DNA from 3 places in the Priestia sp. TRN 1309 genome. Region 1 is predicted to be linked to each of the others. Evidence: riboswitches for the same ligand, from Rfam matches in the RefSeq annotation. Region 1 holds a riboswitch; each other region holds the start of a gene.
The links. Region 1 has a riboswitch for thiamine pyrophosphate ahead of thiM (hydroxyethylthiazole kinase). Riboswitches for the same ligand answer to the same signal wherever they lie in the genome.
Positions count from the first base shown of each region.

Region 2: linked by a shared signal. The riboswitch ahead of thiC (phosphomethylpyrimidine synthase ThiC) and the one ahead of thiM (hydroxyethylthiazole kinase) in region 1 are both predicted to bind thiamine pyrophosphate.
Region 3: linked by a shared signal. The riboswitch ahead of ACRPLQ_RS24030 (thiamine phosphate synthase) and the one ahead of thiM (hydroxyethylthiazole kinase) in region 1 are both predicted to bind thiamine pyrophosphate.

Region 1 covers NZ_JBOZGM010000002.1:919,623-922,902, reverse strand. The annotation lists gene ACRPLQ_RS12015 (TetR/AcrR family transcriptional regulator) at 1-123, shown strand, start outside; gene ACRPLQ_RS12010 (MFS transporter) at 220-1,437, shown strand; TPP riboswitch at 1,614-1,722, shown strand; gene thiM (hydroxyethylthiazole kinase) at 1,798-2,604, shown strand; gene thiE (thiamine phosphate synthase) at 2,618-3,262, shown strand.
Region 2 covers NZ_JBOZGM010000011.1:20,851-24,130, reverse strand. The annotation lists gene thiC (phosphomethylpyrimidine synthase ThiC) at 1-1,280, opposite strand, end outside; TPP riboswitch at 1,395-1,509, opposite strand; gene ACRPLQ_RS25315 (hypothetical protein) at 1,591-1,881, opposite strand; gene ACRPLQ_RS25310 (undecaprenyl-diphosphate phosphatase) at 2,340-3,164, shown strand.
Region 3 covers NZ_JBOZGM010000008.1:72,695-75,974, reverse strand. The annotation lists gene thiO (glycine oxidase ThiO) at 1-689, opposite strand, end outside; gene ACRPLQ_RS24030 (thiamine phosphate synthase) at 673-1,296, opposite strand; TPP riboswitch at 1,418-1,519, opposite strand; gene ACRPLQ_RS24025 (hypothetical protein) at 1,678-1,893, opposite strand; gene crcB (fluoride efflux transporter CrcB) at 1,945-2,331, opposite strand; gene ACRPLQ_RS24015 (fluoride efflux transporter FluC) at 2,332-2,730, opposite strand; gene ACRPLQ_RS24010 (amino acid ABC transporter substrate-binding protein) at 3,072-3,280, shown strand, end outside.

The DNA of each region.
Region 1 (3,280 bases):
TTAGAAGGGTTGTTTGTTGGAATGAGCCGCATGTCTCGAAAAACGAGTACGGAAAATGCCCTGCAGCTTTACCATTCAGCAATCGATGTATTTTTAAACGGAATTATAGCAAGGTCTTCTTAAATAAGCGGGGATGCTTATTGCGGCAATGAGTAATCCCTCATTATTTTGTATTTTTATAGACCGAACGTTCAGTATTTTTGTAATCAGGAGGTTTATATGTCATTATTGTTAAGAAATCGAGCGGCGATTTTGCTGCTCATGCTAAATATTTTTATTATCTTTACGGGAATCGGTCTCGTTATTCCAATTATGCCAACCTATATGACGGAGCTTCATATCAACGGCAGCGTGATGGGGCTTTTAGTAGCGGTGTTTTCACTAACTCAATTTCTGTTTTCGCCTTTAGCGGGGCGATTATCCGATTCGTTAGGGAGAAAGAAAATTATTGTAGCGGGAATGATTGTTTTTGCCCTGTCTGAATGGTTCTTTGGTTCAGTGAGTACACCTCTTTTATTATTTGTATCCAGAATGCTAGGTGGGGTCGGAGCCGCGCTTATTATGCCTGCTGTTATGGCCTATACAGCGGACGTGACGTCTGCTAAAGAACGCGCTAAAGGAATGGGCTATGTGACGGCAGCGATTACAACAGGATTTATTATCGGGCCCGGTATTGGAGGCTTTTTAGCTGAATACGGCATGCGCGTGCCATTTTACATGGCCGCAGTAGCAGGAGGCTTGGCTGCAGTGATTACGCTTTTTGTTTTGCCGGAGTCTCGTCCTGTACAAGGTCATGCTGTTTCAAACAATGAGAATCCAAAAGAAGATCGGCTGCTACTGCAGCTTATGAATTCCTACAAAGAACCTTATTTTTTAAGTTTAATTATCGTTTTTGTGACATCGTTTGGATTATCCAATTATGAAACGATCTTTTCACTATTTGTTGATCATAAATTTAGCTTTACGCCAAAAGATATTGCGTTTGTTATTACGTTTGGCTCTATTGCAGGGGCTGTTGTGCAGGTTACGATTTTTGGCTGGATTTTAAATAAATTCGGTGAAAAAAGAGTGATTTCGTTTTGCTTGATGATGACGGGACTTTTTATTTTACTTACACTATTTGTGCACACGTACTGGCTTATTATTGTTGTGACATTTATCGTCTTTTTAGCAACAGATATTTTACGTCCGGCAATCAGCACGCAAATGTCGATGATGGCACAAGACGACCAAGGGTATGTAGCCGGACTAAATTCTGCTTATACAAGTCTTGGTAATATTATTGGACCTGTTGTAGCAGGCTTTCTTTTTGATATAAACATTAATTACCCGTACGTATCAGCTGCACTTGTACTGCTGCTTTGTTTTCTTTTATCTTTAAGAGCAGGGAAGGACCGAAAAACAGCTGTGAGAAATCAAGCGATTCAAGAGAAATGATAGAATTTTTAGGGGATAGAAGACCTCCAGTAGTTTACTGGAGGTCTTTTAATGATGCTTTTAGTAAAGCTGTAAGATTTACAACACCACTCAGCCTATAGCGAAGCTTTATTTTATGGGCAAAACAGTGAAATGGTTGCAAATAAAAAAAGTTAATAGTAAACTTTAAACGTAGTAATAAATAGTATGGGAGCTTGCGCGGGGCAGGCTGAGAGTACAGGGGCGCCTGTTGACCATTTGAACCTGTTGGATAATGCCAGCGCAGGGAATGTGAGTACATACCAAAGCACTTTGCGCATGCAAGGTGCTTTTTTGTCTTTTTTTTGCAGTGTTAAAACTAAATGAAAAGAGTGAGAGAACATGGATATTAGTAAAATTTCAGCTCAATTAGAAAAAGTAAGAGATACAAGTCCGCTTGTTCATAATATTACGAATGTTGTGGTAACCAATTTTACAGCAAATGGACTGCTTGCCCTAGGAGCGTCACCTGTTATGGCTTATGCGAAGGAAGAAGTGGCTGACATGGCTCGAATCGCCGGAGCGCTTGTCTTAAATATGGGTACACTGACGGCTCAAGAAGTAGAAGCGATGAGAATAGCAGGAAAATCAGCAAATGAAAACGGCGTGCCGGTTATTTTCGATCCTGTAGGAGCCGGAGCGACACCGTTTCGTACAGAAGTGGCACGTCAGCTTGTAGAAGAATTAAATATTGCCGTTATTCGCGGTAACGCTGCTGAAGTTGCGAATGTAGTAGGCGAGTCATGGCTCATTAAAGGCGTTGATTCATTAGAAGGGCAAGGAGACGTCATTGAACTTGCTGAGAAAGCGGCGAACAAATTAGATACAGTGATTGTTATTACGGGTAAACAAGATGTAATCACGGATGGAAACACAACGTATACAGTAGACAACGGTCACCCGTTATTTACGAAAGTGACGGGGACTGGATGTCTGTTGACATCAATTATAGGAGCTTTCGCTGCTGTAGAAAAAGAATATGTCGAGGCAAGCGTTGCTGCTTTAAGTTTTTACGGAGTGGCAGGTGAAATCGCCGCAGCGAAAAAAGGTGAAGAAGGGCCGGGAAGCTTTCAAATTGAGCTCTTAAACCAGCTTCATCTTTTATCTGGGCAGGATATTGAATCATATGCAAGAGTACATCAACGTTAAAAGGAGCCGGAAAATGACAAACGAAGAAATCAAAAAGCTGCTGCAAGTTTATTTTATAATGGGCAGTAATAACTGTAAAAAAGATCCGAAAGAAGTATTAAAAGAAGCAATTGAAGGCGGCGTTACCGTGTTTCAATTTCGTGAAAAAGGCGAGGGTGCCCTAAAAGGAGAAGCGAAATATCAGCTGGCGAAAGAACTTCAGCAAATTTGTCAGCAGCACAGCGTTCCTTTTGTTGTGAATGATGATCTTGACTTAGCGATCCGCTTACAAGCGGATGGCGTTCATATTGGACAAGAAGATGAAAAAGCTCATATTGTTCGAGAAAAAATAGGAAAAGGAATTGTGGGCGTCTCTGTTCATAATATACAAGAGCTGCAGCAAGCCATAAAAGACGGGGCGGATTATGTAGGAATGGGACCTGTTTTTCCTACTTCTACAAAAAAAGACGCAAAAGCAGTGCAAGGTACAAAATTAATTGAAGAAGTGCGAAACCAGAATATTGACTTTCCAATTGTAGGAATCGGTGGCATCACGCCTGAAAATGCCAAACAAGTAGTAGAAGCAGGTGCAGATGGTGTTTCTATTATTACCGCGATTAGCTTAGCAGCGTCTCCAAAAGAAAAAGCAGCTCAATTGAAAGAAGCTGTAGGAAAATAAAAAAAGCGCACAGTGTGC
Region 2 (3,280 bases), on a different contig from region 1:
GCGATGTCGGTTGTAAGCGGTCCAAGAGTATAGAAGGGAGCTTCCTGGCATATTTCCATTTGTTTATCTACGTTTTCTTTGATGAGATGCATTGGAACATGTCCAGGACCTTCAATCATAACTTGAACATCGTGTTTCCAAGCAATTTTAGTTAATTCACCAAGCGTTTCTAATTCACCGAACTGTGCCTCATCATTAGCATCTGCAATGGAACCAGGACGTAGCCCATCGCCAAGCGAAATAGCAATATCGTATGCTTTACAGATTTCACAGATTTCTTCAAAGCGAGTATATAAAAAGTTCTCTTCATGATGAGCTAAACACCACTGCGCCAAGATGGATCCTCCGCGTGAAACAATACCTGTCGTACGTTTCGCTGTCAGAGGAATATAACGTAAAAGAACACCTGCGTGAATAGTAAAGTAATCAACACCTTGTTCTGCTTGTTCAATTAATGTATCGCGGTATGCTTCCCACGTTAGATCTTCTGCTACGCCTTTTACTTTTTCAAGCGCTTGGTAAATAGGAACGGTCCCTACAGGAACAGGCGAGTTGCGGATAATCCATTCGCGTGTTGTGTGAATATCCTTTCCAGTTGATAGATCCATAATTGTATCGGCTCCCCAACGCGTTGCCCATGTCATTTTTTCTACTTCATCTTCAATAGCTGAACGAATAGCTGAATTTCCGATATTAGCATTAATTTTCACATGGAATTTGCGGCCGATAATCATCGGTTCGCTCTCAGGGTGATTGATATTATTAGGGATAATTGCACGTCCTCTTGCTACTTCTTCACGCACAACTTCAGGATTCATCTGTTCACGAATAGCGATAAATTCCATTTCGGGCGTGATGATTCCTTTTTTCGCATAGTGCATTTGCGTTACATTTTGATTTTTTTTCGCGCGCAAAGGTAAACGTTTAGTGATAAAGCGCTCGTACTGATCTCTTGGATCACCGTCATAATAACCGTTATCCTGTGGCTGAACCGTACGGCCTTGATATGTTTCTACATCGTTTCGTTCTGCAATCCACTTTTCGCGCAGAGCCGGTAATCCTTTTTGTAAATTAATTTCATAAGAGGGATCTGTATAAACACCGCTCGTGTCGTATACACGTACGGGACTATTTTCTTCTTCACCAAAAGACCCTGTAGTAGGAGACTGATGAATTTCACGCATAGGTACTTTAAGGTCTTGTCTGGATCCTTGGACATATACTTTGTGACTGTTTGGAAAAGGCTTTTTCATAGAAACTGATACATTTTGTTTTGACATTACATATTCCTCCGGTTTCGCATAAAGTGTAGCTATACCGAACCATAAAAAAAATCGGGTTCTGTGATAGACAGAACCCGATGGAATAGGCAAAAAAAGAATAAAACTATACTATTCTTTTCAAGACTACTTCCCTCCGCTGGTATAACCCAAATCAGGTTCAAAGGGTTAAAGAGTTTTATTGCACTCTTCTCTCAGTCTGAGCTATCAGACACCCCTAGTAGAAATAACATTCAAATTATTCAATTTACGGCTTAAGTTTACCATCATTCGGTAAAAAATCAACCCTTAAATAAAAAAAGCTAGACAATTAGCGTTGTCTAGCAGCATCGATTGCAATCACAATAGCTGTAATAATATGCATGATAAATCCCAAAAATGGAATCCAAGCAACCAGTGAGGTAACAAGTCCTAGTATGTTTCCATAAGCAGATAACCCTCGTCTATTAGCTAAAATGAGTGTGATAGCATGAAGAATAAATCCAATAAAAAGAGGAGTATAGCTAAAGCCCATAACAATCCCCGCGCCAATTAAAGGAATTCCCAGCAAGGCTTCATACCCAGCAGTGACCCATTTCATTGTACGTACATTTCCATTCATAGTAAAAAGCCTCCTAAAAAAGATACTACTATATACGAGAAAAGAGAGAAAAAAGTTTCAAATTACTTAGGGGATATGTCGTATAAGTCAGCCCTATTGGAATAAAATGATAGATGACAGTAAAGGGGGATGGAAAAAACATAATAATTTAGTCATTTTTTTACACTAAAGAAAAATAGTCTAGATGATTCATTTTTAGCTAAGGGACCAGAATTTATACTGAACATAGTGACTGCTTTTTAAAATAAATAAAAGCTGATATCGTGTTTTTTGGTTGTAGCATGTAAGCTTTTTATTACAAATTATTAAAGATTCTTATCTTTTTGCAAATACACATTGTATTTCATAGTTTTAACAATTATGATAAAAAAGCAAGTGTCAAAATAGGAAAATAGTTGAGCATGTAAAACGAAGCGATAAGCTTATTAATTTGAAAGAAAGGCAAGGTACATAGCTTTATGTGGGAAATTATTGTAGCAATCATTTTAGGGATTGTAGAAGGTTTAACAGAGTTTGCTCCCGTTTCGTCAACTGGGCATATGATTATTGTGGATGACCTGTGGTTAAATTCAAAAGAATTATTTTCATCTCCAGTAGCTAATACATTTAAGATTGTTATTCAGCTAGGGTCGATCTTAGCAGTAGTTGTTATTTTTAAAGATCGTTTTATTAATTTATTAGGATTGGGAAAAAAACCAGCTGCTGCAATTGGACCGACAAATCGCTTAAATTTAATGCAAGTAATTGTTGGTTTGTTACCCGCAGGAGTGTTAGGACTTTTGTTTGATGATTACATTGATGAACATTTGTTTTCTTTAAATACGGTGCTAATTGGCTTAGTGGTCGGAGCTGTATTAATGATTCTAGCAGATTTGTTTGGACCTAAACGTCCGCGTGTAGAGACGGTGGACCAAATGTCTTATGGACAAGCACTAGGTATAGGACTGTTTCAATGTATTGCTCTTTGGCCAGGTTTTTCTCGTTCAGGCTCAACGATTTCAGGAGGGGTTCTTCTTGGAATGAGCCATAAGGCAGCCGCAGATTTTACATTTATTATGGCAGTGCCAATTATGGCAGGAGCAAGTGGACTTTCATTGGTTAAAAACTGGCAGTATTTCACATCAGATGCACTACCGTTTTTTATTGCTGGTTTTATCAGCGCCTTTATTTTTGCGCTTATATCGATTCGCTTTTTCTTAAAATTAATCAACCGCATTAAATTAGTTCCGTTTGCCATTTATCGAATTGTCTTAGCGGCTATTCTATATTTTGTATTTTTATAAAATAAATAAGCGTATTTTATAGCCATTTAAACTTCTGATAAAGACTTAAAAAGCAAGAAAAAGCTATTGCAACATTGCAATAGCTTTTTTGCATAAATATATATTATTGTCTTTTG
Region 3 (3,280 bases), on a different contig from region 1:
TCTCCTTTTACAGGAAACACCTCGCCTAAATGTTCAGAAGAAATAAAGCGTTTAGCCCATGAGCCTGCTGCAATCACTACTTTTTCTCCATAAAAAGAGCCTTTGGACGTCTGTACCCCTTTTACTGTTTCATTTTCCATAATAAGAGAGTGAACGTCACAGTATTCGAATACATCTGCTCCGTGATACAAGGCTCCATGAGCAAGAGCTTGTGTTAACTTAGCCGGAGCTAGCTGGCCGTCTCCCGGTATTGTAATGGCTCCGTATATGTCTGGAGAGAGCCCGGGTTCTAACAAACGCGCTTCTTTTACATCGATCCATCTTACATCTTTGTCCCACCGGTGGTGCTGAGCGGCTTTTTTCTTTAATACGTGTGCATCTTCTTCTGTTACAGCGACTTTTAATAAGCCTTTTTGAATGAGCTCTACGTCGATAGCCGTTTTTTCTTTTAGTTCCTTCACCAGTTCAGGAAACATGCTTCTGCTCTTAATAGCAAGGTCTAAAAGAGGACCTTCTTCATCAATTTCAGCTTGAGCACCTAAAATACCAGCGGCTGCACTTGAAGCTTCACAACCAACTTGATTGCGTTCAAGAATAGCTACTGACGCTCCTTGTTTTGACAAATGATAAGCGATAGAAGAGCTGATTATACCTCCTCCGATTAACAGTACATCATAATGCTGCTTCATTTTCTCCACCTCCAGATGTCCATATATGAGAATATTGTTTAATCGCTTTCAGGGGATCTTGCGCAAGCATGACACCAGACATCACGGCTATACCGTGTGCTCCTGTTTGAAGTACCTCTTTGGCATTTACAGGTGTAATTCCTCCAATGGCAATAACCGGTATCTGCACAGCGTCTACTACTTCTTTTAGTGCCGCTATCCCTCGACTTTTTAATTCTTTTTTTGAATGTGTTGAATAAATATGTCCGTATAAAATGTAGTGAGCACCATCTTTTTCAGCTTCTAAAGCCTCTTCCACAGAGTGAACTGACTTTCCAACAATAAGAGAAGGAAATGCGTCTCTAACAAACGAAACGTCTAAACTATGATAGGCAAGCTGTACACCTTTTGCTTTTAAAGCATGCGCTACATCAACTCGGTCATTCACAATAATTTTAGAGCGACAAAATGGTAGGCTTTCTAGTAAACATTGAATCTGCTTTGCCGTTTTCTTTTTTTCTCTAATATGAATGGCGCCCGCAAAAGGCGCGATAGCCGTTAAAATTTTTTGAAGCTCTTCGATTGGCTGCTTATCTGTTGTAATGACATGAAATTTAGGAATATCCACATGATCGAAACCTTTCCATTCAGAATAAAGAGAAATTTCAATCACTTCATCTTGTGCAGAGGGCTTTATTACATACAAAAAACCACTCTACAACGTAGAGTGGTTAGCATGCATCGTTATGTAAACATGATCGCCACTTCCCTACGCTGGTCCAAACCAGATCAGGTTCAAAGGGTCCGAAATACATCCGTCTCAGCTTCAAAAAGCTCCCCTAGTGATTGCTATTTATTGATTTTGTTTTTGCACTTAAAATTATAACACAACTAGATGTAAATACAATATCTCTTTATGCTCTTACGGCTCTCTTCCTTTTATAGATGTATCTTTTAAGCTTCTTTACTAAGAGGCCCGGCGCACCGAATCATTCTGCTTTTTATATAGTTAGTAATCGGTATAGTCGTCAAATTCTTCTTTGTCTTTTTCCTTTTTCCGATCCCATATAAACAGCAGGAGTAACATAATAAAAGTTAGAATATAAAAACCGTAAAAAATAAATGCCGCCACAACATTTATAAATAAAAATAAAAAACCAATGATCTGACCTGCAACAGCTACAATCAACAAAATGTATTTCCAAACTTCTGCTTTTCTATCCATTCTCTACTTCTCCGTCTTTTTGTTTTTCCCTACTAGAAACGTTCTCTTTACTTATAATAAAAACGTTCCTGCCAGTAAACCGACTGTAAATAAACCAACTGTTCCAAATGCTGAAATCCCCACGTACGCCAACATTTTCCGATAAGATTTTTCCCGAATTAACTGTACGGTTTCCACACTAAACGTTGAAAAAGTGGTAAAGGCACCAAAAAACCCAATGCCAATCATTAAAAATATTGAATCATCATAAGCATGACTCGGAACCTTTCCATAATAACTACCGTAAAAAAGACCAAGCCCAAACGCACCGAGCAAGTTTACAAACAGCATTGAGACTGGAAAAGGAGGGTTTGAAACTGTTTTTGTAACTTTTAAACCCAAAAGATAACGGCATATTCCTCCAGCTGCCCCGCCAAGTGCCAAGCTCACTATGCTCATTTACTTCACCTCATGTACTTTCACTAAATTTTTCCCTGCCGCTTCACCGCATAGATAGCCTGCTAAAGCAAGAAGGATTCCACCTACTAAAGAGACAATGACATAAATGCCTCCCCAAAATAAATGGTGCTGAGTGAGAGAAATGACGTCTCCTGCAAAGGTTGAATACGTTGTAAAACCGCCGCACACGCCAACTCCTAGTCCAAGCTTTATCCATTCTTTTGGCTTTTTCCACGCAAAAAATCCTGTTAATAGGCCTAGTATGAAGCTTCCTAATAGGTTTTCAATTACCGTTCCTATTGGATAGCCCGTATATAATAAGGAAAGATTTAGCAAATAACGCGCATATGTACCAGCGATAGCACCAAAGGCAATTGAGATTAAGTTTATGGCTTTCATCATATCGCTCCGTTTCATAAATTCTTCTTTAAGTGTACCATAAGGAATTTATTTCTACCTTAACATTTAACTATATGTTTATTGCACCAAAAGTCATGAAAAAATGAAAGAGAAAATCGTCGCATGAAACTTCCTTTTTACTCCTCAAATATCCCTTAAAAATCCACTTAATCCAAATTTTAAAATCTTTCTGTATCCTTATGACAAACCGTGTATAGAAGGTATATTTCCCTTATTTTAAGTCACATTAATCGTATAAGTTTTTTTTGTTGACTTTTGCTGTGTTCTTGTTTAGTATCACAGAGTATCATTTCCTATCAGAATACTAGGGGGTTTAGAAAATGAAGAAATTTGCTGCACTTTTGTCGCTACTATTAGCTTTCACAGTTGTGCTTGCCGCATGCGGTTCTAGCTCAGAAAATGAAGCAAACAATGGAGACAATAAATCTTCACAAGAGGATTTATATAATAAAGTGAAAAAAGATGGCGTATTAACAATTGGAACTGAAGGTACATACCCTCCGTTCACTTTTCATGATGACAAACAAAA